Regions from separate parts of the Arthrobacter sp. 05N428_2 genome, predicted to be linked through region 2. Evidence: predicted binding sites of a transcription regulator. Region 2 holds the regulator's gene; the other holds the start of a gene.
What was found. The regulator Rex, encoded in region 2, represses fermentation and respiration genes when NADH is low (regulators of the CRP and FNR family bind a similar motif). The targets are predictions, from matches to a motif close to CTTGTGAANNNNTTCACAAG.
Positions count from the first base shown of each region.

Region 1: AC1DGI_RS02625 (glyceraldehyde-3-phosphate dehydrogenase) is a predicted target of Rex. The motif match lies at 6,453-6,472, and genes of this name have one in related genera.

Region 1 covers NZ_JBFTMR010000002.1:190,331-201,870, reverse strand. Annotated here, with positions in the region: gene orn (oligoribonuclease) at 1-104, shown strand, start outside; tRNA gene AC1DGI_RS02660 (tRNA-His) at 236-308, shown strand; gene AC1DGI_RS02655 (acyl-CoA dehydrogenase family protein) at 441-1,595, shown strand; gene def (peptide deformylase) at 1,640-2,212, shown strand; gene ppk2 (polyphosphate kinase 2) at 2,225-3,118, opposite strand; gene AC1DGI_RS02640 (hypothetical protein) at 3,133-3,420, opposite strand; gene AC1DGI_RS02635 (HNH endonuclease family protein) at 3,517-4,314, opposite strand; gene AC1DGI_RS02630 (hypothetical protein) at 4,465-4,674, opposite strand; gene AC1DGI_RS02625 (glyceraldehyde-3-phosphate dehydrogenase) at 4,742-6,235, opposite strand; gene AC1DGI_RS02620 (hypothetical protein) at 6,514-6,666, shown strand; RNA gene rnpB (RNase P RNA component class A) at 6,800-7,191, opposite strand; gene AC1DGI_RS02610 (slipin family protein) at 7,302-8,219, shown strand; gene AC1DGI_RS02605 (YaaA family protein) at 8,279-9,043, shown strand; gene AC1DGI_RS02600 (zinc ribbon domain-containing protein) at 9,104-9,841, opposite strand; gene AC1DGI_RS02595 (Nif3-like dinuclear metal center hexameric protein) at 10,020-10,913, opposite strand; gene msrA (peptide-methionine (S)-S-oxide reductase MsrA) at 11,024-11,540, shown strand, end outside.
Region 2 covers NZ_JBFTMR010000010.1:49,698-61,237, forward strand. Annotated here, with positions in the region: gene AC1DGI_RS12450 (alpha-hydroxy acid oxidase) at 1-1,059, opposite strand, end outside; gene AC1DGI_RS12455 (FadR/GntR family transcriptional regulator) at 1,290-1,979, shown strand; gene AC1DGI_RS12460 (3-deoxy-7-phosphoheptulonate synthase) at 2,298-3,410, shown strand; gene AC1DGI_RS12465 (helix-turn-helix domain-containing protein) at 3,603-3,815, shown strand; gene AC1DGI_RS12470 (30S ribosomal protein bS22) at 4,009-4,107, shown strand; gene AC1DGI_RS12475 (HAD family hydrolase) at 4,198-5,016, opposite strand; gene AC1DGI_RS12480 (glutaredoxin family protein) at 5,132-5,404, shown strand; gene AC1DGI_RS12485 (redox-sensing transcriptional repressor Rex) at 5,506-6,201, shown strand; gene AC1DGI_RS12490 (hypothetical protein) at 6,258-7,055, opposite strand; gene AC1DGI_RS12495 (hypothetical protein) at 7,340-7,726, opposite strand; gene AC1DGI_RS12500 (YceI family protein) at 8,168-8,716, opposite strand; gene AC1DGI_RS12505 (histidine phosphatase family protein) at 8,930-9,595, shown strand; gene AC1DGI_RS12510 (TlpA family protein disulfide reductase) at 9,598-10,209, shown strand; gene AC1DGI_RS12515 (cytochrome c biogenesis CcdA family protein) at 10,226-10,981, shown strand; gene resB (cytochrome c biogenesis protein ResB) at 10,981-11,540, shown strand, end outside.

The DNA of each region.
Region 1 (11,540 bases), on a different contig from region 2:
CCGCGCCCGGTCCCGACAGCGCCACCGCGCAGCGGATCGCGAAGTCGATCATGGCACCGGCACCCGAAGCGACGGGAGCGCAGGCTCCGGCACCGGCGGAGTAATCTCCACCACGTTTGGAGAAATATCCGACCAAATACGGAAAATTGGCAAAACCATCCCCGAACAGCAGGTAAGCTATTTGTCGTTGCCTTTTCAGCCCGCCGGTTCGCCGGAGGGAGTGAGACGGCACATGGTGGGCGTAGCTCAGTTGGCAGAGCGCCTGGTTGTGGTCCAGGAGGTCGCGGGTTCAACCCCCGTCGCTCACCCTCACCAAGGACGGCAGAGTTGTCCGACCTTGCCTAAGGCCGCACCGGATATCCGGTGCGGCCTTTGGTGTCTGTACGGCGGTGTCTATACGGCGTTATCTGTCCACTGTTGTCCGTGAGGAAGGAACCGCGATGAAGCGCCAGCTCTTTGAAGAAGACCACGAGATGTTCCGTGAGATGGCCGCGGAGTTCGACGCGCGTGCGGTTGCCCCGCACTACGGGCAATGGGACCAGGACCACATCATGTCCCGCGAACTCTGGACGGCGGCCGGCGAGCAGGGCCTGCTGGGCCTCGCCGTCCCCGAGGAGTTCGGCGGCATGGGCGTGGACGACTACCGTTACCGCGCCGTGCTGGACGAGGAATTCGCCCGACGCGACCACCTGGCTGTCGGCCTGGCCTTCCACCTGCACGATGACATGGTCCTCCCCCACCTGTTGGCCTACGGCTCCGACGAACTAAAGTCCCGGTGGCTGCCCGGCATGGTCTCCGGCGAAACGGTCACCTCGATCGCCATGACCGAACCCGGCGCCGGTTCGGATCTGCGCGGCGTCCGCACCAAGGCCATTCGCGACGGCGACGACTGGCTGGTTACCGGCCAGAAAACCTTCATCGGCAACGGCATCTCCGGCGACGCGGCGCTGGTCCTGGCCCGTACCGACGGGAGCACCGGGAGGGGCGGCCGCGACTCCTTCTCGCTGTTCATGGTGCGGAAGGGCGAGGGCTACAACACGGGCAAGCAGCTGGACAAGATGGGACTGAAGGCCTCCGACACGGCGGAACTGTTCTTCGACAACGTCCGGGTGCCGCGCGCCGACCTGGTTGGGGAGGAAGGCAAGGGCCTGCAGTACGCCGCCGAGCAGCTCCCCCAGGGCCGGCTGGCCATCGCCGTCGCCAGTTCCGCCGTCGTCCGGGCCGTCTATGAGGCGACCGTGACGTACACGAAGGAGCGGAACGCCTTCGGCGAGCGGATCATCGATTTCCAGAACAGCCGGTTCGAACTCGCCGACATCCTCACCGAGGTGGAGGTCACGGAGGGTTACGTGGACCGGGCCATGCTGGCCTTCAACGCCGGCGAACTCGACGCCGCCTCGGCGGCGCGGGCCAAGTTGTGGGCCTCCGAGCGGGCCAAGTCCATCACCGACCGGTGCCTGCAGCTGCACGGCGGCTACGGTTACATCCTGGAATACCCGGTGGCCCAGGCTTACCTCGCCGCCCGGTTGCTCACCATTTTCGGCGGCACCAACGAAATCATGCGCGACGTCATCGGCCGCACCATCGCCGACTGACCACCCGGGCACGCACACGCAAAGCATCAAAGGAACCAGCCGCCATGACAGTCCTTCCAATCACGATCTGGGGCGAACCCGTGCTGCACCGCCGGGCCGCCGAAGTCGAAGTCTTCGACGACGAACTGCGCACCCTGATCGCGGACATGTTCGAGACCAACGACGCCGCCAACGGCGTGGGCCTCGCCGCACCCCAGGTCGGGGTGGGCCGGCGGTTGTTTGTGTACAAATTCGAAAACGACGACGGCGCGCCGTCGTCCGGTGTCGTCGTCAACCCGGTGCTCACCCTCTCCAAGGTCTCCGGTGCACTGCCGGATCCGGACGAGGAGGAGGAAGGATGCCTGTCCTTCCCCGGCGGCCAGTACCCGCTCAAGCGCGCCGAATGGGCGCGGGTGCAAGGGTTCGACGGCGAGGGCAAGCCGATCGAGTTCGAGGCGACCGGCTGGTTCGCCCGGGTGATCCAGCACGAATACGACCACCTCGACGGCAAGCTGTACGTTAACCGGCTGATCGACCGCTACTCCCGCAAGGCGATGAAGCAGGCCAAGAAAAGCGGCTGGGGTGTGCCCGGACTGACGTGGATGCCCGGCGTGGACCCGGATCCCTTCGGCCACTAGCGCACCGGCGGGCTACTCTTCGCGCGGTTCCAGGAGGGCGGCCGCGTGATCCGGAACGTAGCGGAAGAGATCCCGCGGTGGACGGGTGTAGTTGACAGCCTTGGGCCTTTCCGGCAACGTCACCGGCTCCGTGCGGACTTCGGCGTAGTCGATGCTGGAAAGCAGATGGGCGATCATGTTGATCCGGGCCCGACGCTTGTCCTCGGCCTCGACCACAAACCATGGCGATTCGGCGGTGTCCGTCTGCATGAACATGTCGTCCTTCGCCCGCGAGTAGTCCTCCCACCGCAGGATCGCCTCCCGGTCCATCGGCGAAAGCTTCCACTGCCGCAGCGGGTCCTCCAGCCGGGACCTAAAGCGCCGTTCCTGCTCCGCGTGGCTGATCGAGAACCAGTATTTGAACAGCAGGATGCCGTCTTGGAGCAGCAGCCGCTCGAAGACCGGGCACTGGGCCATAAAGCGTTTGTGTTCCGCGGGCGTGCAGAATCCCATCACCTGCTCGACGCCGGCGCGGTTGTACCAGGAGCGGTCCATCAGGACGATCTCTCCCGCCGCCGGCAGATGCTCCACATAGCGCTGGAAATACCATTCGCCGCGCTGCCGTTCGGTCGGGGCGGGCAGCGCGACGATGCGGGCGACACGCGGGTTGAGGTACTCGGTAACCCGCTTGATGGCGCTGCCCTTGCCCGCGGCGTCGCGTCCCTCGAAAATCACGAGGACGCGCGCCCCGGTGCTACGCACCCATTCCTGCAACGCGACCAGCTCGGCCTGCAGCCGCGCTAGTTCGGTCTCGTAAACATCGAGCGGTAACCGCCCGGCCCGCCGTGGCGCATCGCCTTTGGCCCCCTTAGCCCGCGTCTTCCCCCGTGCCGCGCCCTTCCCGGCGCCGCCTTTGCCATGTGCCACGGTTGGCCGGATGGTCAGGGCATCACTTTGTACAGGTCAACGACGGTTTCTTCCGGCGGGGAAGTAAAACCGCCGTCGATGCCCGCCTGCATCTTGGGCATCAGGACGCCGTCGCGGAATTTCTCCCAACTCTCCTTCGATTCATGGACTGCCATGATGGTCCAGCCGCCGGCCGAGGCGCCGCCGGCGTGAAAGACCTGGCCTTCCGGCAGGCGGCCTTCGCCGGGATGGACCGCGGCGATTGACGCCTCGTACTGCTCCTTGGTTCCCCCCGCGAAAAAGTGCACCACTCCGTACGCCATCTTGTCCTCCTTGGTTGGATTACCGTTCCGACAGCCACAGTCGTAGACCCGCCGGACCGGCATGTCAATGAGCTCGGATTTCGGACCCGCGCCGGGTCAGCGTGGCACCACGGTCTGCTGCTCCGGACAGGCGCCCAGGGCACGCCTCATCGCGTCCCTTTCGGCCGGCGTCACCCACAGTCCGTAGGCTGCCTTGACCGAGATCTGCCGGGCTACGTAATGGCAGCGGAACGCCTTGTTGGGGGGCAGCCAGGTGGCGGCGTCGGAAGCGCTCTTGTCCTGGTTTGCCTGTCCGTCGACGGCGATCAGGTTCAACGGATCGTTCGCCAGATGCTGGCGCTGCACAGCCGTCAAGAGCTGGGCGCCCTTCTGCCAGGCGTCCCCCAGTGCCACCACGTGGTCAATCTGGACCGCCTTGCTGGACTCCGCTCCGCGCTGGAACTCGATGGTCCGGCCGGTGTAGGGCTCCTGGAAGGACCCGGCCCCGACCCGGCAGCGGGACCCTTCGGTAAACCGGGCGTCGGGCAGGTCGCGGCGGAGGATGTCGTTCCGGGTGTCGCAGCCGTTGCCGTCGACATCGAGCCATGCCTGGCCGAAGGCGCTGCGGTCATAGCCGTTCGCGGCTGCACGGCCCTTGACCGGCAGGGTCTCCAGCACATCCGCCGCGAGCTCATCAGGCACCGGCCGCACCGGCGCGACGGCCTTCATCCAGCCCGCCGCGAGCACCGGAGCGTCACGGGGACCGGCGGTCGGCGGCTCTGCCACGGCAAACTGGCCCGCGGTGAAGAACCAGACAACGGTGGCGGCCAGCGCCAGCAGTCCGGCCGTCAGCAGGGCCCACGCCTGGCGGGACCGGCGCCGGGCGCGCCGGAAGTCGGTCCAGGTGGCGGTCACGGACGTTTCCGCGCAGGATGGGTCTGCAGCACCCTCACAGCCTAGGACGCAGCACCGACGCCGGACCGGATCTCCACAGTGTGCAGGACAGGTCCAGCGCCGGTGCACCAGTCCCAAGGGCTCCCGGGCCGGGAGCTCAGGGCTGCGCGGTCATTGTTCCTTGGTGACCCGGCGGAGGTCCTCCTCGGCGAGGGCCATCAGCCCTTCCAGTTGGCTGACCCGCGCGTCGTCGACCTCGCCGGCCTCGCGCTTGGCGCGGGCGTCGTCAAGGAGGCGCTTGGCTTCCTTGGCGTTCCGCCGTGCCACGTCGAGGGCATGTTCCAGGGTGGTTTCGTGCTCCACAGCCGAGTTCTGTTCCATGGCTCCATTGTGGTGCCCATTCCCGGCCGTTTCCAGAGACCCGGCCGGGAACGTCCTCAAAATGCGGTTATCCGACCTCGACCGGGAGGCCTGCCGCCTCCAACGTTGCTGCGGCATCCTTGGCCGGGAACGACGGCGGGTTCACGCCGGCCATTTCTTCCATGACGCGGACCACCTGGCAGCTGTAGCCGAACTCGTTGTCGTACCAGACGTACAGCACGAGGTTCTTCTCGTTGGAGATCGTGGCCAGGCCGTCGACGATCCCGGCGCGGCGGGAGCCGACGAAGTCGGTGGAGACAACCTCGGGCGAATCGATGTAGTCGACCTGCTTCCGCAGCTCCGAGTGCAGCGACATCTCCCGCAGGTAGTCGTTGACTTCATCCCTGGTGGTGCCGTTTTCCAGGCTCAGGTTCAGGATGGCCAGGGACACGTCCGGGGTGGGCACCCGGATGGAGCTTCCGGTCAGTTTCCCAAGGAGCTCCGGCAGGGCCTTCGCTACTGCCTTTGCGGCACCGGTCTCGGTAATCACCATGTTCAGTGCGGCGGAGCGGCCGCGGCGGTCACCCTTGTGGAAGTTGTCGATCAGGTTCTGGTCGTTGGTGAAGGAGTGCACCGTTTCGACGTGGCCGTGCACGACGCCGTAGCGGTCGTTGATCGCCTTCAGCACCGGGGTGATGGCGTTGGTGGTGCACGACGCCGCGGAGACGATCTTGTCCGAATCGGTGATCGTTGCGTGGTTGATGCCGTGCACGATGTTTTTCAGCTCGCCCTTGCCCGGCGCGGTGAGGAGCACCCGGGAGACGCCCTTGCTCTGCAGGTGCTGGGAGAGGCCGTCGGCGTCGCGCCAGCGGCCGGTGTTGTCGACCACCAGTGCGTCGTGGATGCCGTAGCCGGTGTAGTCGACAGTTGCCGGGTTGTCCGAGTAGATCACCTGGATCTGGACGCCGTTGGCGGTGATGGTGTCGTTCTCGAGGTCCACCTTGATGGTGCCTTCGAAGGAGCCGTGAACCGAGTCGCGGCGCAGCAGGCTGGCGCGCTTGGTCAGGTCGTTGTCGGAGCCGCGGCGCACCACGATCGCACGCAGACGCAGGCCGTGGCCACCGCCGGCCTTTTCGATCAGGAGGCGGGCCAGCAGCCGGCCGATGCGGCCAAAGCCATACAGGACGACGTCGGTGCTGGTGCGGTCGTCGCCGCCGCGCTTGCCGACAACTTCGGCGAGCTCTTCGCGCAGGAATGCGTCCAGGCTGACGCCGTCGCCTTCGGCACGGTACTTCTCGGTCAGGCGGGCGATGTCGATGGCCGCCGCGCCCAGGTCCAGTTTGGTGAGGGCATCCAGCAGGGGTGCGGTCTCTTCGAGCCGCAGCTCTTCCTTGCTCATCCGGCGGGCGAAGCGGTGCGCCTTCAGGATGTTCATCGTGGACTTGTTGATCAGGCTCCGGCCGTGGATGGAAGTCACCACGTTGTTTTCGCGGTACAGCCGGCCGATCACCGGGATCATGGCCTCGGCGAGGGCCTCCCGGCCCATCCACGTATCAAGACAAGAATCTGACGTCTGGCTCACAGAACTACCTTCCTAAAATCCACCGCACACGTCCTCGTGTGCGGAAGTCGGCCGCCGGCGGGTCTCCGGAACCTAGGTGCTGCGGGGATTCGGTCCACCCCGTGCGCCTGCTTGAACCGCAAAGAAAAGCCGCCGGCTGCGAACGCAGACCCGGCGGCAGAACCTCTACGTTCGCTCTCCATTCTAGGGCGGCCCGGCGGCTCCGCCGGGCCTGGCCGGCGTGAAATCACTCACACGCAATCCGGGCCGGTGGTCCCCCCGTCACATAGGATGACCGCATGGGACTCATAGTTGCACTTCTTGTCGTTTGGCTCATCCTGTCGATCCTGGGCTTCGTCGTGAAGGGCCTGCTTTGGCTGGCCATCATCGGCCTGGTCTTGTTTGTCGCGACCGTGGTTTGGGGTTGGGTGAAGCGGAAGGCGAAGGCCTGATCCGACACCCGGTTTTGACTGGAGGGGCTGGCACCACAAGGTGCCGGCCCTTTCGTCTGTCCGGGGGGTGTCCGGCTCAGTGTGTGGGTTCCCATGCGCTGGCCGGGGGCCTCGCGGCCGCCGGCGCGGTGGTGGGATGGGTTGACCGATACGCCGGGTTCTGTGTTCCCGCGCTGTTACCGGCGCGGGAGTAGCGGCCATCCATCTACGGACGCCGTTGCCGACGCCCTCCAGCAGCCTACCCGGACACTCGGGCGAGCAGCCCTCAAACGTGCCCTGTCTGGCCTTGCTCCGGGTGGGGTTTACCTAGCCTTCCCGGTCACCCGGGAAGCTGGTGGTCTCTTACACCGCCGTTTCACCCTTACCTGCTCCCTGGCCGTGCGGACACGGCTCGGGGCAGGCGGTCTATTCTCTGTGGCACTGGCCTGCGGGTTACCCCGAGTGGGCGTTACCCACCACCCTGCCCTGCGGAGCCCGGACGTTCCTCGAGCCACTTGCGTGACGCGCGGCCGCCTGGTCAACCCATCCGTCGTTCATTCTACGGTCTCCCCGACTGTCCCGCCGCAGCGGCGCCATTTGGCCACGCCGGTGGGAGAATTGAAGCAAGTATTCCGCTAGTCGAGGAAGCGATTCGGATGGACGTTACCGCCGTCGTCGTATGGCTGATAATTCTGGTTCTGCTGTTCATCGTGGCCCGGATGTCGATCCGGATTGTGCGCCAGTACGAGCAGGGCGTGCTGTTCAGGCTGGGCCGGGTAATCGGCGTCCGGATGCCGGGTCTGCGCTTGATTGTTCCGGTGATCGACAGGCTCCAGCTGGTCAGCCTGCGGATCGTGACCATGCCGATCCAGTCCCAAGGCATCATCACCCAGGACAACGTCAGCGTGGACATCTCCGCGGTGGCGTACTACCGCGTGATCGATGCCGTGAAGTCCGTCGTGGCGATCGAAAACGTGGCCGCCGCGATCAATCAGATCGCGCAAACCACGCTGCGGAAGGTGGTGGGCCGGCACAGCCTGGACCAGACCCTGTCCGAGACGGAGCACATCAACAGCGACATCCGCGAAATCCTTGACGCCCTTACGCTGGAGTGGGGCGTCGAGGTGACACTCGTGGAGCTCAAGGACATTCAACTGCCGGAGAGCATGAAGCGTGCCATGGCCCGGCAGGCCGAGGCTGAGCGGGAGAAGCGCGCAAAGATCATCGCCGCCGAAGGTGAATCGATCGCGGCCGCGGCGCTGGGCGAAGCCTCCGACACGATGATGGCGCACCCGTTGGCCCTCCAGTTGCGCAACCTGCAGTCCCTCGTCGAAATCGGTGTGGACAAGAACACCACAGTCGTCTTCCCCGCCCCGCTAATGAGCACCATCGGCGAGCTGTCCGCGTTCTTGGCGCGGGAATCCCGTGCGGCCGGGGTAACGTCGCCGACCGTGGCCCCGGCAACGGCTCCGGCGTTTGTCCCCTACGAGGCCTCCGCACCGGCTCCGGTTCCGACCCCGGTCGCGGCCTCCGCAGCGGCTCATGTGGCAGCGGCACCCGCCAAGGTGGCGTGAGCGGATAGACCTCCAACGCCGGTCCGCGGCCATCCCGCCGCCGCCGGTAGGATCGTACGGTGCTGATTCTGCTGCCACCCTCCGAAGGCAAGACCCCCGCCACCGGCGGTGACGCCGTCGAACCGGCGTCACTCAGTTTCCCCGGCCTTAATGGCCACCGCGCCAAGGTCCTCGAGGCGCTCGGCACCGTCAGCGCCCATGAGGATGCGCTCGCCCTGCTCGGCGTCGGCGCCTCCCTGAAGGCCGACGTCGAACGCAACACCCGGCTGCATGCCGAGCCCGCCGCGCCCGCACACCAGGTGTACTCCGGGGTGCTCTACGACGCGCTGGACTACCGGTCGCTGACTTCCGTGCAGCGGAAAAAGGCGGATGCCTCGGTGCTGGTGATTTCCGCGCTCTGGGGTGCCATCCGCTTTGCGGACCGGGTGCCGGCGTACCGGCTGTCGATGGGCACGGCGCTGCCCGACGTCGGACGGCTGGCCTCCTTCTGGAAACCGCAACTGGCGGCAGCCCTCGCCGCGGAAACTGCCGGCGAGCTGCTGGTCGATTGCCGCTCCAGCACCTACGCGGCGGCGTGGGCTCCTCCGCCGGAACAGACGGTGGCCGTGCACGTCTTCACCGAGGTCAACGGGGTCCGCAAGGTGGTGAGCCATTTCGCCAAGCACACCCGCGGGGAGCTCGCCCGGCACCTGTTGGCGCGGCGTGGCAAGTCCCCGGAGACGCCCGCGCAACTGCGGAAGGCCGCGGCCGAGAAGTGGTCCGTGGAACTGGTTGACGGCACGGCCCGGAAGCCGCACGCCCTCAACATCATCCTGCCCAACTAGCTCGCATTAGGTGGCGTTTTCAGGGCTCAAAGCGACAACAAGTGCCAGCCAGTTGGGTGGTTAGGCCCATTCGGCGGAGCGGACCAGGATGCACCCGGAATCGGGGCAAAAGACGATGTCGTCCTCCGCGGCGGCCTTGATTTCAGCGAGGTCGCCGGGGCTCAGCTGCATGCCGGACCCCTCGGAGGTGCCGTGGAAAAGCCGGGCCGCGCCGACGCCCCGCTTGGCGAGGGTCTTCTCGTAGACGGCAAGCATTCCGGCGTCCAGGCCGGCTGCGAACTCGGCCCGGTGGCCGCGCACCACCGTGGCTTCTGCGGCCACTTCGGCCAGCTGCTCATCGAGTTCGGCACGGATGCTGCCGAAGGAACCTTGGATGTCATCAACAATCTGCTGTTGCGTGGCCTGGCGCAGGCGCAGCGAATCCAGCCGCTCCAGAACTTCGAGTTCGACGTCCTCCAGGTCCGAGCGGCGCTTGTTCAGTGACGCGATGTCGCGCTGCAGGGCCACGAGGTCCTTGGAGAGCCCGGTACCGCTGTTGAGCCTGGCCTCGTCGCGTTCGATCCGGGAGGCGACCTGTTCGACGTCGGCCTCGGCGCGTTTGAGTTCGAGTTCGGCGTCGTGCACCGCCACCTTAGCGGCCCCGAGTTCGCCGTTGGCCACTCCGAGGGCGGCTTCCAGGTCGGTGATCCGGGAGTCGCTTTCAAGGCTGCGGCGGCGGTTGGACAGAGACTTGAGTTTGGCATCCAGTCCCTGCAATTCAAGCAACTTCAACTGTTCCGCCGGTGCTGCCTTGGCCACTATTTCCTCCGCGTGTTCACATACCGGCCGGAGCCGGGCACCGTACCGGCGCTCTTTAGACTCTAGCGCCTAGCGTGCTCCCCGGCCTCGCTACGTCCCCACCAGCTCCCAAACCTCGCTGCGCTCGGTATGGGTCCCTCGCCGGTGTGGGCCCGGCGACGGACCTCGCCAACAAGGCTTAACCCGGAGTCAGAATGAAGTCCCACGGATCGCTGTTGGTGTTGCTCACCCGGATTTCGATGTCGTGCCCCTGGTCCGTCAGCACGTTTCCGAGAGCCTCGGCGGCCGCCGGCAGCCACAGCCACTCGCTCGCAAAGTGCGACACGTCGATCAGGTAGGGCCGGTCGTTGACGGCGGCCTCGCGGGCCTCCGACGCCGGATGATGCCGCAGATCCGCGGTCAGGTAGACGTCGGCGTTGCTCGCGCGGACCTCATTGAACAGCGAGTCGCCCGCGCCGCCGCACAGGGCCACCCTTCGCACCAAACCGTCCCGGTCGCCGGAGACCCGCACACCGCCTGCAACTGAGGGCAGGATGCCAAAGACCCGCGCGGCAAAATCCCCCAGTGTCTGGACGTCGGGGAGGTCGCCGACGCGGCCGATGCCCTCCTCGGGAAGGCCGTTTGTGGCGGGAGTCAGGGGCACCACGTCCTGCAGGCCCAGCGCGTCGGCCAACACGTCGGAGACGCCACCGACGGCGGAGTCACCATTGGTATGGACAGTCATCAGGGCGGTTCCGGACTCAATCAGCCGGTGGACGGCCTTGCCCTTGGGGGTATTGGCTGCCACCGAGGTGACGCCCTTGAGCAACAGGGGATGGTGCGTGATCAGCAGCTCCGCGCCCCAGCTGACGGCCTCCTCGATCACCTCGAGCGTGGGATCGACGGCAAACAGGATCCTGCTCACCTCGGCGGACGGATGCCCGGCCACGAGGCCCACCTCATCCCAGTCCTCCGCCAGCGATTCGGGCCAGAGCTCCTCGACGGCCAGCAGGATCATGCCCAGTGTCGCGGCCGAGCCGGGGCCCGCGGCTTCGGCGGGCTGAACTGAAACGTCGGTGTTCTCAGGTTCCATACCCTCATTTTTACCCTATCCGCGGCGCCGGCAGCCCCGGCAGGGCGTTCCGTGAACGCCGGAGTCCCGCGTCCGGGAATGATCCGGGCCGTTCGTCCATTGAACAAGGCATGAGAACTTTCGTGCTCGGCGGGGGCTGCTTCTGGTGCCTCGACGCCGTCTACCAGAAAACCAAGGGTGTCAGCTCGGTGATTTCCGGCTACACCGGAGGCCATGACCGCAACCCCGATTACTACTCCGTCTGCTCCGGAACCACCGGGCACGCCGAGGTTGTGGCCGTGACCTTTGACGAGGAAATCGTTCCGGCCGACATCATCCTGGACATGTTCTTCGCCCTGCACGATCCCACGACGCTGAACCGGCAGGGCTACGACGTCGGCACGCAGTACCGTTCCTCAATGTTCTACGAGACCACCGAGGAAAAGATTCTCTTCGAAGAAGCGATCGAGCGGAACCAGCAGCTGTGGACGCATCCCATCGTCACCGAGGTGAGCCGGCTGCCTCTTTTCCACGTGGCCGAGGATTTCCACCAGGACTACTTCGCGAAGTACCCCGAGCAGGGCTACTGCCAGGTGATTATCAACCCGAAGCTGGCCAAGGCCCGGAAATATTACTCCGCATGGCTTA
Region 2 (11,540 bases):
GGCCCGGCCGATCAGGGTGAAGTCCGCGCCCAGCGCCAGCGCCGCGATGATGTCCGCGCCGCTCATGATGCCCGTGTCCAGGATGACGGCCGCGTCGCTGTGGTCCGCCTTGAGTGCCGCGGTCACGTCCGGGAGCAGGTGGAACGGGATGGGGGCACGGTCCAGTTGGCGGCCGCCGTGGTTGGAGAGCACGACGCCGTCCGCGCCGTGGTCCACCACCTTGCGGGCGTCCTCGACGGTCTGGATTCCCTTGACCACCAGGTTGCCCTTCCAGGTTTCGCGCAGCCAGTCGAGGTCCGCAAACGTCAGGGTGGGATCGAACATGGAGTTGATCAGGTCCGCTACGGTGCCGGTGTAGCGGGAGAGCGAGGCGAAGGTCAGCGGCTCGTGCGTGAGGAAGTTGAACCACCACGCGGGCCGGTAGGAGGCGTCGAACACGGTCTTCAGGGTCAGCGCCGGCGGGATGGTCATGCCGTTGCGGACGTCACGGAGCCGGGCGCCGGCGACGGCGGTGTCCACCGTGACCATGAGGGTGTCGTTGCCGGCCCTGGCCGCCCGTTCGATCAATTCCAGTGAGCGGTCCCGGTCCGTCCAGAGGTAGAGCTGGAACCAGTTCCGGCCGTCCGGGGCGGCCGCGGCCACATCCTCGATGGAGGCGGTGCCCATTGTGGAGAGCGTGTAGGGGATGCCGGCTGACGCGGCGGCCCGGGAACCGGCGTACTCGCCCTCGGACTGCATCATCCGGGTGAAGCCCGTGGGCGCGATCCCGAACGGCAGCCGGGCGGCCTTACCGAGGATCTCGGTGCCGAGGTCCACACTCGAGACGTCGCGCAGGATGCCGGGGCGGAACTCAATGTCCAGGAACGCCTCCCGGGCACGGCGCAGGGTGATCTCCGCTTCCGCGGCGCCATCGGTGTAGTCGAAGGGTGCCTGGGGTGTCCGTCGTTTGGCCATGGCGCGCAGGTCCCAGATCGTGCTCGCCCGCCGCAGCTTCGCGACGCGGCTGAATTCCGGCTTCTTGAACTGCATCAGCGGGGCGAGGTCCGCGTACTTCGGCATCCGGCGCTTCAAGGCTGCGGGCAGGGCGCCGCGGTCAACGGGCGTGCCGGGCGAGTTTCCTGCCGCGCCGGCCGCGGTGTCTTCCGGCGTGGTGGGCGCCTCGGGATTGCTGGGGGTGCCGGTCTTCATGGGTTGCGTCACTGCGGCCTCCGGGGGCGTCTCGTCTCCAACACTGTGGTCCAACCACACTCTAGGGGATGTGGTCGGACCACATCAAGTAGGATGTGGCCATGCGTACGCACCGGCTCGTCCTGCAGTGGATTGAAGACCAGCTCTCCGGCGGCCAACTGGTCGTGGGCGGCAGGCTCCCCGCGGAACGGTCCTTGGCCGAGCAGTTAGGCGTTTCCCGAACCTCGGTGCGCGAGGCCATCCGGGTCCTTGAGGCGATGGGGGTGGTCCGGGCAGGTGTGGGTTCCGGGCCGGACGCCGGCACCGTGGTGATCTCGGATCCGACGGCGGCCCTCGGCTCAGCCCTCCGGCTCCACGTGGCCACCTCGCATTTACCCGTGGCGGACATTGTGCAGACCCGCGTGCTGCTCGAGACCTGGGCCGCGGCCAGGGCCAGCCCCGACTCGCCCGCCCTCGCGGAGGCTGCCCGCCTTTTGGACCAGATGGACGGCTGCGCCGGCACGGAGGACTTCCTCGCCCTCGATGTCCGGTTCCATCTGGCGCTCGCGGACGCGGCCGGCAACACGGTGGTCAGCGCCATGATGGGTTCCCTGCGCGAAGCCATCCAGGACTACGCCGGACGGCTCACCGGAAACCTGCCGGACTGGGACGCCACCGCGGCGCGGCTGCGCCAGGAACACCGGGACATCCTGGCGGCCATCAACCGGCACGACGGCGAAGGGGCTGCCGGGCTGGTGGCGGAGCATATCGAGGGCTACTACGCGGAGGCGGGTTTGGGTGGCGGCGCCTGACGCCGTCCCGCTCGCGCAGCACCCGTCGCCGCGGCCCGCCGCCGGCCGGCCGCAGCCCAACGGGCCGCGCCCGGAGTACCGCCGTCGGAATATTACGCCGCCGCTTTGCCCTCCGGCGGGGAGCGGGGCTATCGTCGAGCCATGACTAACCGTTGGTATGCGTATTTTTCGTTGGCTCTGGAGGGGCCTGCGTCTAACTGACACGCATCCAACCCACCTTCAGAGCCAACAGGGCAGAGATCATTCTCTGCCCTTCGCCATTTCTCCGGCGGGTTCTGACCAGGGCCCGCTCCGCACCCCCGGAACAGGACCCGAACAATGAGCATCGAAGCAGCCGGCGAAAGCCAGCAGTCCACCTCAAATCTGCGGATCAGTGAATTCACCGCCCTGCCCACGCCGCAGGAACTGATCGCGGAGCTTCCGCTGGACGCCCGGGGCTCCGACGTCGTCGGCCGCGGCCGGGACGAGGTCCGCGCCATCCTGGACGGCGTCGATGACCGGTTGCTCGTCATCGTCGGCCCGTGCTCCATCCACGATCCCAAGGCCGGGCTCGAATACGCCCGCCGCTTGGTCAGCCAGGCCGAGAAGCACCGCGAGGACCTGCTGATCGTCATGCGCACGTACTTCGAGAAGCCGCGCACGACCGTGGGCTGGAAGGGCCTGATCAATGATCCGCGGCTCGACGGCAGCCATGACATTGCGTCCGGCCTGCGCGCCGCCCGCCAGTTCCTGCGCCAGGTCACGGCGCTGGGCCTGCCCACGGCCACGGAATTCCTCGAACCGATCAGTCCGCAGTACATGGCGGACCTCGTCGCGTGGGGCGCCATCGGGGCGCGCACCACGGAAAGCCAGATCCACCGCCAACTCGCTTCCGGCCTGTCCATGCCGATCGGTTTCAAGAACGGCACCGACGGCGGCCTGCAGGTGGCGCTGGACGCGTGCAGCGCCGCGGCCGCCGCGCAGGCGTTCCTGGGGATCGACGGGGATGGCCGGGCCGCCCTGGTCAGCACCGCAGGGAACCCGGACACCCACATCATCCTGCGCGGCGGCAGCCAGGGCCCCAACTTCTCCGCCGCCGACGTCGAAGCGGCCTCCGCCCGCCTTGCCGCGCAGCAGCTGAACCCGCGGCTCATCGTGGACGCGAGCCATGCCAACAGCGGCAAGAACCACCACCGGCAGGCGGAGGTGGCCCTGGAGATCGGCGCCCAGCTCGAGACGGGGGGTGCCTCGGCGGCGGCCATCGCCGGCATCATGCTGGAGAGTTTCCTGGTGGGCGGCGCGCAGGCCCTGGACGTCGCCGAACACGCCGCCGGGAACGACGCGCTGCTGTACGGCCAGAGCGTCACGGATGCCTGCATGGACTGGGACGTCACCGCCTCGGTGCTCGGCCAGCTGGCGGCGTCGGCGCGAACCCGGCGCACCCTAAGCTGAGCCCGGCACCGGGAGGACGGCCGGTGCGGGTATCCTGCGGAAAACCTTGGCAAATTCCTGCGTAAGGCTTTCACATTGGCACCACGAACCCCTAGAGTATCTAGCACATGGTTGTTTGATGGCTCAGCATCGGCACACCGCCATGTCGTTCAGACGGGGCAGCCGTTCGCTTGAGCAAAAGGAATAAGAGAAATGTCTTCGGAGGCCAACTTCTCCAACGCGCGCTTTCTCACCGTGGCCGAGGTCGCGGATGTCATGCGGGTATCAAAGATGACCGTGTATCGCCTGGTGCACTCCGGTGAAATGCCGGCGGTGCGTTTCGGCCGCTCCTATCGTGTTCCGGAAACCGCCGTCGAACAGTACCTCAGGGGTGCTGTTGTCGACGGACGCACCGAGACGGGCTGAGCTTTCTCCCGTCCCGCGGGGCCTTAACAGACCTCTCCCCGAGGCCTGCGGTCGTGGTGTGCCCCCGATAGGCGGTACCCTGTTAAGGAACGTTTTACGTCATTGTAAGAACCTGTCAGTTGTGCAGTCTGCTGCTTAGCCCGCGGACCCTTCCCAACGGGCAGGTAATGCATCTAGCCGGTAAGGAACTTTCGTGGGTTCAGTTATTAAGAAGCGTCGCAAGCGTATGGCCAAGAAGAAGCACCGCAAGCTGCTTCGCAAGACGCGCCACCAGCGTCGCAACAAGAAGTAGAACTACTTCACACAGCGTCAATGCCCGTTGCCTTCCCGGCGGCGGGCATTTTCTTTGTCCCGGAGCGGGCGCGCCGGCTGCGGGGCGGCTTTACGCCGCGGGGCCGCGGAAGCGGGAGAAGCCCCGCCACAAGCCGTAGATGGCCCCGCCGACGGTCGCGGCCTTGAGGCCCAGGGTTGCCGCCCGGCGTCCTGACCGGAAGTCGTAGACCGGCCAGTTGTGTTCGCGCGCGTGGCGGCGCAGCCGGGCGTCGGGGTTGATGGCCACCGGGTGCCCGACCATGCCGAGCAGTGGAATGTCATTGTGCGAGTCGCTGTAGGCCCAGCAGCGGTCCAGGTCCAGGCCTTCGGCCTCGGCTAAGCCGCGGACCGCCACGGCCTTGGCGGGCCCGTGCAGGATCTCGCCCACGAGCCGTCCGGTGTAGGCCCCGTCGTGGATCTCGCCGACCGTGCCGAGGGCGCCGGTGAGGCCGAGCCGGGTGGAAATCACGGTTGCCACCTCGATCGGGGTCGCCGTGACGAGCCAGACCCGGCGGCCCATGCGCAGGTGCTGTTCGGCCAGCGCCTTGGTGCCGGGCCAGATCCGCGACTCGATCATCTCGTCGTAGACCTCTTCGCCGAGCACTTCAATGTCCTTGACTGTCAGACCGGAGCCGAGGCTGAGGGCGGTGTCGCGGACGGCGTGGACGTCGTCGATGTTTTCGCCGCGGAGCACGAACATCAGCTGCTTCCAGGCGAAGCCGGCAGCCTGCGGAATGGTGAACGCCCCGCGCTGATGCATCTTGCGGGCCACATGGAAAAGGCTGGCGCCCCGCATGAGGGTGTTGTCGACGTCGAAGAAGGCGGCCTCGCCATGCTGCGGTGGCACATCCGGCCCCGTGGGGACAGCGACGATCTTCTCCTCGGGCATGCCACGAGTCTAGTCAATGCCAGCGGGCCGCATGCGCAGCAGGCACGCCGCCGCACCGCGTGGGAACCCCTGGGCCGCTTCGACGCGTGACGCAGGGCGGGGCTACCGTGGATCCATGGCCAAACCCGTGCTGCCCCCCGATGTAGTCCTGATTACCAAAGCCAACTGCCACCTGTGCGCGGACGCGCGCGACGCCGTCGGGCGCGTCACCGCAGCCCTGGGACTCGAGTGGTCCGAGCAGTCGATCGACGACGACGCCGGCCTGCGCGAGCGCTATGCCGAGGAAATTCCCGTGCTGCTGGTGGACGGCGTCCAGCGGGATTTCTGGCGGATCGATGAGGCGAGACTGGCCCGAACCTTGCGCCGCGCGCTGGGCCAGCAGGCCTGAGTGCTCCCTGAACCGGCGGCCGGTGCTCGCGCCCTCTGCTTTGTGGCACGAACTCCCGGGGCTCTAGAGTGGAGAAACAACGCGACGCAATGGAGCAGATAGTGACTTCGCTGGATTCATCACCCGATGCCCTGCCCGGGGGAGCCGGTTCTGCCGCCAAGCAGATCCCGCCCGCGGCCGTGGCCCGGCTGACCCTCTATCTGCGCGCCCTGACCGCACTGCTGGCCGAGGGCGTGGACCGCGTATCCTCCGAGTCGCTGGCCGAGGCCTGTGGCGTCAGCTCCTCCACCCTCCGCAAGGACCTCTCCTACGTGGGCTCCTACGGGACCCGGGGCGTGGGCTATGAAGTGCAGTACTTGAACCGTCACATTGCCGCGGCGCTGGGTCTGACCCATGACTGGAAGGTGGCGATCGTCGGCGCGGGCAACCTCGGCAAGGCGCTCGCCCGCTACGGCGGCTTTGAATCGCGGGGCTTTGACATCGTGGCCATTTTCGATGCCGACCAGATGGTGGTGGGCAGCGAGGTGGGCTGGCTGCGGGTGAGCGACGCCGCGGACCTCGAATCCGTGCTGCACCGCACCGGTGCCAACATGGCCGTTCTGGCGCTGCCGGCAGCGGTGGCGCAGGGCGTGTGCGACCGGGTGGTGGCCTCCGGTGTGCGCAGCATCCTGAGCTTCGCCCCGGTCCTGCTCCAGGTGCCGCCGGGCGTCAATCTGCGCAAGGTGGACATGGCCACCGAACTGCAGATTCTCGCCTATCACGCGCAAAGGGCGCAGGACCCGGACGACGCCGACTAGCTGTCGGCTGTTCCGGATCCCGCGCCCTGATACCCCGCCTGCGGCGGGTGCCTGGCCTAGCGGCCGTAGGGGTTCTGCGCGTATGGGTTGGCGAATGGCTGCTGCTTCCGAAAGTACGGGGACGTCGCCGGAAGGTACAACATCACGATGCCTGCAATGCCTGCCAGCACCGCAAGGGTTCCGATGCTGAGCGGGAGCAGGCTGAAGATAGATAGGACCGCGAAGACGGTGCCGAGGATCCGCGCCCAGTTTCTGCCCTTGCGGACGTTGATTGCCACGAGCGCGTAAAGGCCCGCGCTGATCACGGCGAACACCACGATGGTGCCGACCAAGAACGGCTTGACTTCGCTGAAGTTGACGTCAGCGCCGCTTGTCGCCATCTGGCGCTGGAACATGTCCCGCAAGGCCGGGGTGTCCAGACCCCCGATGGACAGGAGGAGAGAGAGCACCCATATTGCGCCGGAGGCCACGATGAGCCAGAACGCAATATTGACGAGCTTCGGCACGCCGCCGGGACCCTGCTGCTGACCGTAGGGCGACTGGCCGTAGGGGGACTGGGCGTACGGGGACTGGCCGTAGCCCGGCGCCTGCTGGCCGTACTGGGGAGCGTTCTGACCATATTGCGGAGCCTGCGCGGCATTCTGGCCGTACTGCGGGGCCGTCGGCTGCTGTCCGTAGCCCGGCGCCTGCTGCCCGTACTGGGGCGTGGTCTGACCATACTGCGGGGCCGTCGGCTGCTGTCCGTAGCCCGGCGCCTGCTGCCCGTACTGGGGTGCGTTCTGGCCGTACTGCGGAGCCTGCTTGCCCGACTCGGGTCCGTCCGGGCTGGAAGGCTCGACTGGCGGGTTACTCATGGCGGTCCTTTGCATTTCGGTGGCGGGATGGGTTACCGGGACCGGTGTCAGAACCCGCCCCAGCGTGGTTTAACTCCACCGTACCCCGGGGCCACTGAGGTTTGGGTCATTCCCCAGAGGTATTCTCGGCCAGCGCCCGCCGTCGTCGTGCGGTGCTGCAAGCAGGCCGCCGAAACGGCGAGAGCCGCTCCCACTTGGGGCCGCTCTCAAGTCCGGCGCGGACTACGCCCAGATGTACTCTTCGGCGATCGCCCCGTCCCTGGGATCGTTCTCTGATTCGGGGACTAGAACCGGCCCTTGAAGGCGTTGAACCACGACTGCGAGTTGGGCAGCCACATCAGGACGGTCGCGGCCACGCTGATCACAAAGCCGGGCCAGCTGCCGCCTCCCGCGATGCCCGTGCTGAAGGCTGCGAGGACCAGGCTCACGCCGGCGGCGATGGTTAAGGCGAATCGGGCCCATTCCCAGCCCTCCTTCATCTTCATCGCGAGCGTGACCTGGGCCCCCGCCAAGGCGAGCGCGATCAGAACCAGCAGCATTAGCAGGATGCCCGCCGGCGGTGACACCACGAAGAGGACCACGGCGCCGAAGAGCCCGATCACTCCGGCGAGAAGTCCCAGCAGGCCCCCAACCACCCAAACCCAATAGGAGATCTTCAGTTCCGGGGGCATCGACGGGAGTGTAAAGATTCCGGAATAGCCACCCGCCGGCCAGACTTCATGGAACGTGCGCGGCCGGTCGGCAGGCCACTCGAAGCGGAACCCGCCGGGCCGGCCGGGACCGCCTGACTCCTCCGACGCCCTGGCCGGACCCGGCTGTTCCGCACTGGCGGGTGGGACGTTTCCCGGCTGCGGGGGAGTGCCGCGTGGCTGTTCGGGCTTGGGGACGTCACCGGTGTTGCTCATGATTTTCACTTTAGACTGCGGGACCAGCGCTTCCTAGCAACCTCCCGCGGCGGTGCGGAGTCCGGCCAAACACCCCCCCGATGGAGCGCGCCGGATGCCGGACCGCCTAAGCAAGACACCCCGCTCCATCCAGGGATGGAGCGGGGTGTCTGAAGCGTCTCCGACGGTGGCCGGAACAGCCTGTCCGCCCTCAGGGGGCGGCACGGACTACGCTGCGGGGGCGATGAAGGCCAGTTCGAGGTTGATGGCAACCTTGTCGCTGACCAGCACGCCACCGGCGTCGAGGATAGCGTTCCAGGTCAGGCCGAAGTCCTTGCGGCTGATGGTGGTTTCGGCGGTCAGGCCGGCGCGGGTGTTGCCGAACGGGTCAACGGCCACGCCGTTGAGCTCGGTCTCCAGGGCCACCGGGCGGGTGACACCCTTGATGGTCAGTTCACCCACCAGTTCGTAGGCGTCGCCCTTGGGGACAATGGCGCTCGAGACGAAGGAGATTTCCGGGAACTTCTCGACGTCAAAGAAGTCCTCGCCGCGGACGTGGCCGTCGCGGTTGGCATCGCCGGAATCGAAGCTCGCCGTCTTGATGGTGGCGTTCACCTTCGAGTCACTGACGTTTTCGGCGAGGTCCAGGGTTGCGTCGGCCTCCTTGAACTGGCCGCGGACCTTGCTGATGCCTGCGTGACGGACGCTGAAGCCGATTTCGCTGTGCGAGGGGTCGAGGGTCCAGGTGCCGGTGGTGAGGTTGGCGGGAAGTGCCATGGGGTTCTCCTTGGGTCGGGTGGGTGGTGCACAAGTTCTACTGAGCGTGGGTCGAAGCCCTATTTATTGAAGCCTCAACTAACCGCTTCACCCAGTATAAACATGCATTTGCATCTTTTATTCCGGCGTTGGGGAACATTTCTTCAAAAGTTTGAGTTCTACTTCTCGTAGAAGATTTCGCCATTGCGCCTGCCCTTTGAGAAACTGGTACACATGCCCCAAGCCACTGTTCATTTGCTCCGCCACGGCGAGGTCCACAACCCCGAGGGTGTCCTGTATGGCAGGCTGCCGGAGTTCCACCTCTCCGAACTGGGCCAGGAGATGGCCCGGACGCTGGCAGAGCACTTCAGCGAACGTGCCGCGCAGGGTGCCAAGATCGTGCATCTCGTAGCCTCCCCGTTGACCCGCGCGCAGGAAACCGCCCAGCCGATCTCGCAGGCCCTCAACCTTGACATCGTCACGGAGGAGCGGATCATCGAGGCTGCCAACTACTTCGAGGGCCTCCACGTCTCCAAGGCCGAACTCCTGAGGCCGAAGCACTGGCCGATGCTGCGCAATCCGCTCCGGCCGTCCTGGGGCGAGCCGTACCGGGAGCAGGCCGCGCGGGTGACCGCGGCCGTGCAGGATGCGCGGCTGCGGGCCATCGAACTCGGCGGCGACGGCGCAGAGGCCATCCTGGTCAGCCACCAGCTGCCCATTTGGGCCGCCCGGCTCAGCGCCGAGGGCCGGCCGTTGTGGCACGACCCGCGGAAGCGCGAATGCACGCTCACCTCCGTGACATCGCTCGTGTTCGACGACGCCGGGACGCTGCTGCGCGTGGACTACAGCGAGCCTGCCTCCGCCCTCCTGCCCGGTGCGTCCAGCACCCCCGGGGCCTGAGCATGTTGGGAAACGACCCGCGGCTGACCCGCCGCAGCCTCCTCACCGCCGGCGGCGGGGCGCTGGCCCTCGTGCTGGGGCTCTCCGGCTGCGCCCAGGAGGACGCCCTGGCCAAGCAGGCCAAGGCGGGTGACAACAAGAACTACGTCGCGGGTGACGGCTCGGTGACCGAATTCGCCGTCGCCGACCGGAAAAAGCCGGTGGACATCAAGGGGACGTTGTTCGACGGTACCGCCGTCACGGCGTCGGCCTTTCCGGGCAAGGTCACGGTACTCAACTTCTGGTTCGCCGCCTGTGCCCCGTGCCGGGTGGAGGCGCCGTCGCTCGAATCGCTGCACCAGGAGTTCAAGGGCCACGGCGTGCAGTTTTACGGCGTCAATCTGCGCGATGAGAAGCCGACGGCGGAAGCGTTCGACAAGACCTTCAACCTGACGTATCCGAGCTTCAACGACAAGGATGGGGCGGTCCTGCTGGCCGTGTCCGGACTCGTTCCGCCCGGCGCTGTCCCCACCACACTGGTGCTCGACAAGCAGGGCCGGGTCGCGTCCCGGGTGCTCGGCGAAATCCAGAAGGGCACCCTCAAGTCCCTCATCGCCGCCGCCGTGGCCGAGTGATCGAGTAGATGACCCCGTGAACAGCCCCTTCGCCGAAGCGATCCTGAGCGGATCGCTGCTGCTCGCCATCCCGGTGGCGCTCTTGGCCGGCCTCGTCTCCTTCCTCTCGCCCTGCGTGCTGCCGCTGGTGCCCGGCTACCTCGGCTACGTGACCGGGCTGACCGGCGTCGACCTGCAAAAACAGAAGCGCGGCCGGATGCTCGCCGGAATCGGGCTGTTCGTACTCGGCTTCTCGGTGATCTTCGTCCTCCTCGGCGGCGCTTTCGGCCAGCTGGGAACGCTGATCACCGGCTCGCAGAACGCGTGGATCACGCAGCTCCTGGGCCTGCTGGTGATTGTGATGGGCGTGGTCTTCATGGGCGGCTTCGGCTGGCTGCAGCGCGACGCCAAGATCCAGGCCAAGCCGCCGGCCGGGCTGTGGGGAGCGCCGCTGCTGGGCATTACGTTCGGCCTGGGCTGGGCGCCGTGCATCGGCCCCACCTATTCGGCCGTCCAGCTGCTGAGCCTGTCCGGCGGTTCCTCCGCGGCGAAGGGCGCCCTCCTGGCCTTCGTGTATAGCCTTGGGTTGGGCATTCCGTTCCTGCTGATCGCCCTGGCCATGCGCCGCGGCGTGGGCGTGCTGTCCTTCTTCCGCAAGCACCGGCTCGCCATCCAGCGCACCGGTGGCGGCATCCTGATCGTGCTCGGCGTGCTGATGGCCAGCGGCGTATGGGGGGCCTGGGTTTCCGGGCTGCAGTACTGGTTCCAAACCGATGTGACATTGCCGATCTGATGAGCGAGCGAGTGAACGTAAAGAAGAAATCCCCGGCCCCCGGCACGCCCGAAGCCGGTACGCCTGAACCCGGCACGCCTGAACCCGGCAGCAGCCCCGCCGGGGCCGTTTCCGCGGCCAAGGCCGGCGCCGTCCTCCCCGCGCTTGGTCCGCTGGGCATGCTCCGCTGGGCATGGACGCAGCTGACCAGCATGCGCACCGCGCTGTTCCTGCTGCTGCTGCTGGCCGTCGCCGCCGTGCCCGGATCGCTGTTCCCGCAGCGGCCGACCAACCCCGCGATCGTCACGCAGTACATCAAGGACCACCCGGACTACGGCAAGATCCTGGACTCGCTGCAGCTTTACGACGTGTACTCCTCAGCGTGGTTCTCCGCCATCTACATCCTGCTGTTCATCTCGCTGATCGGCTGCGTGGTGCCCCGCGCCATCGCGCACTACAAGGCCCTGCGTTCCCAACCCCCGCGGACCCCTGCCCGGCTGTCCCGGCTGCCCGAATACGGCACCCTGGTTATCCCCGCCGACGCCGGGATCCCGGCGTCGGGCGCCATTGATGACGCCGC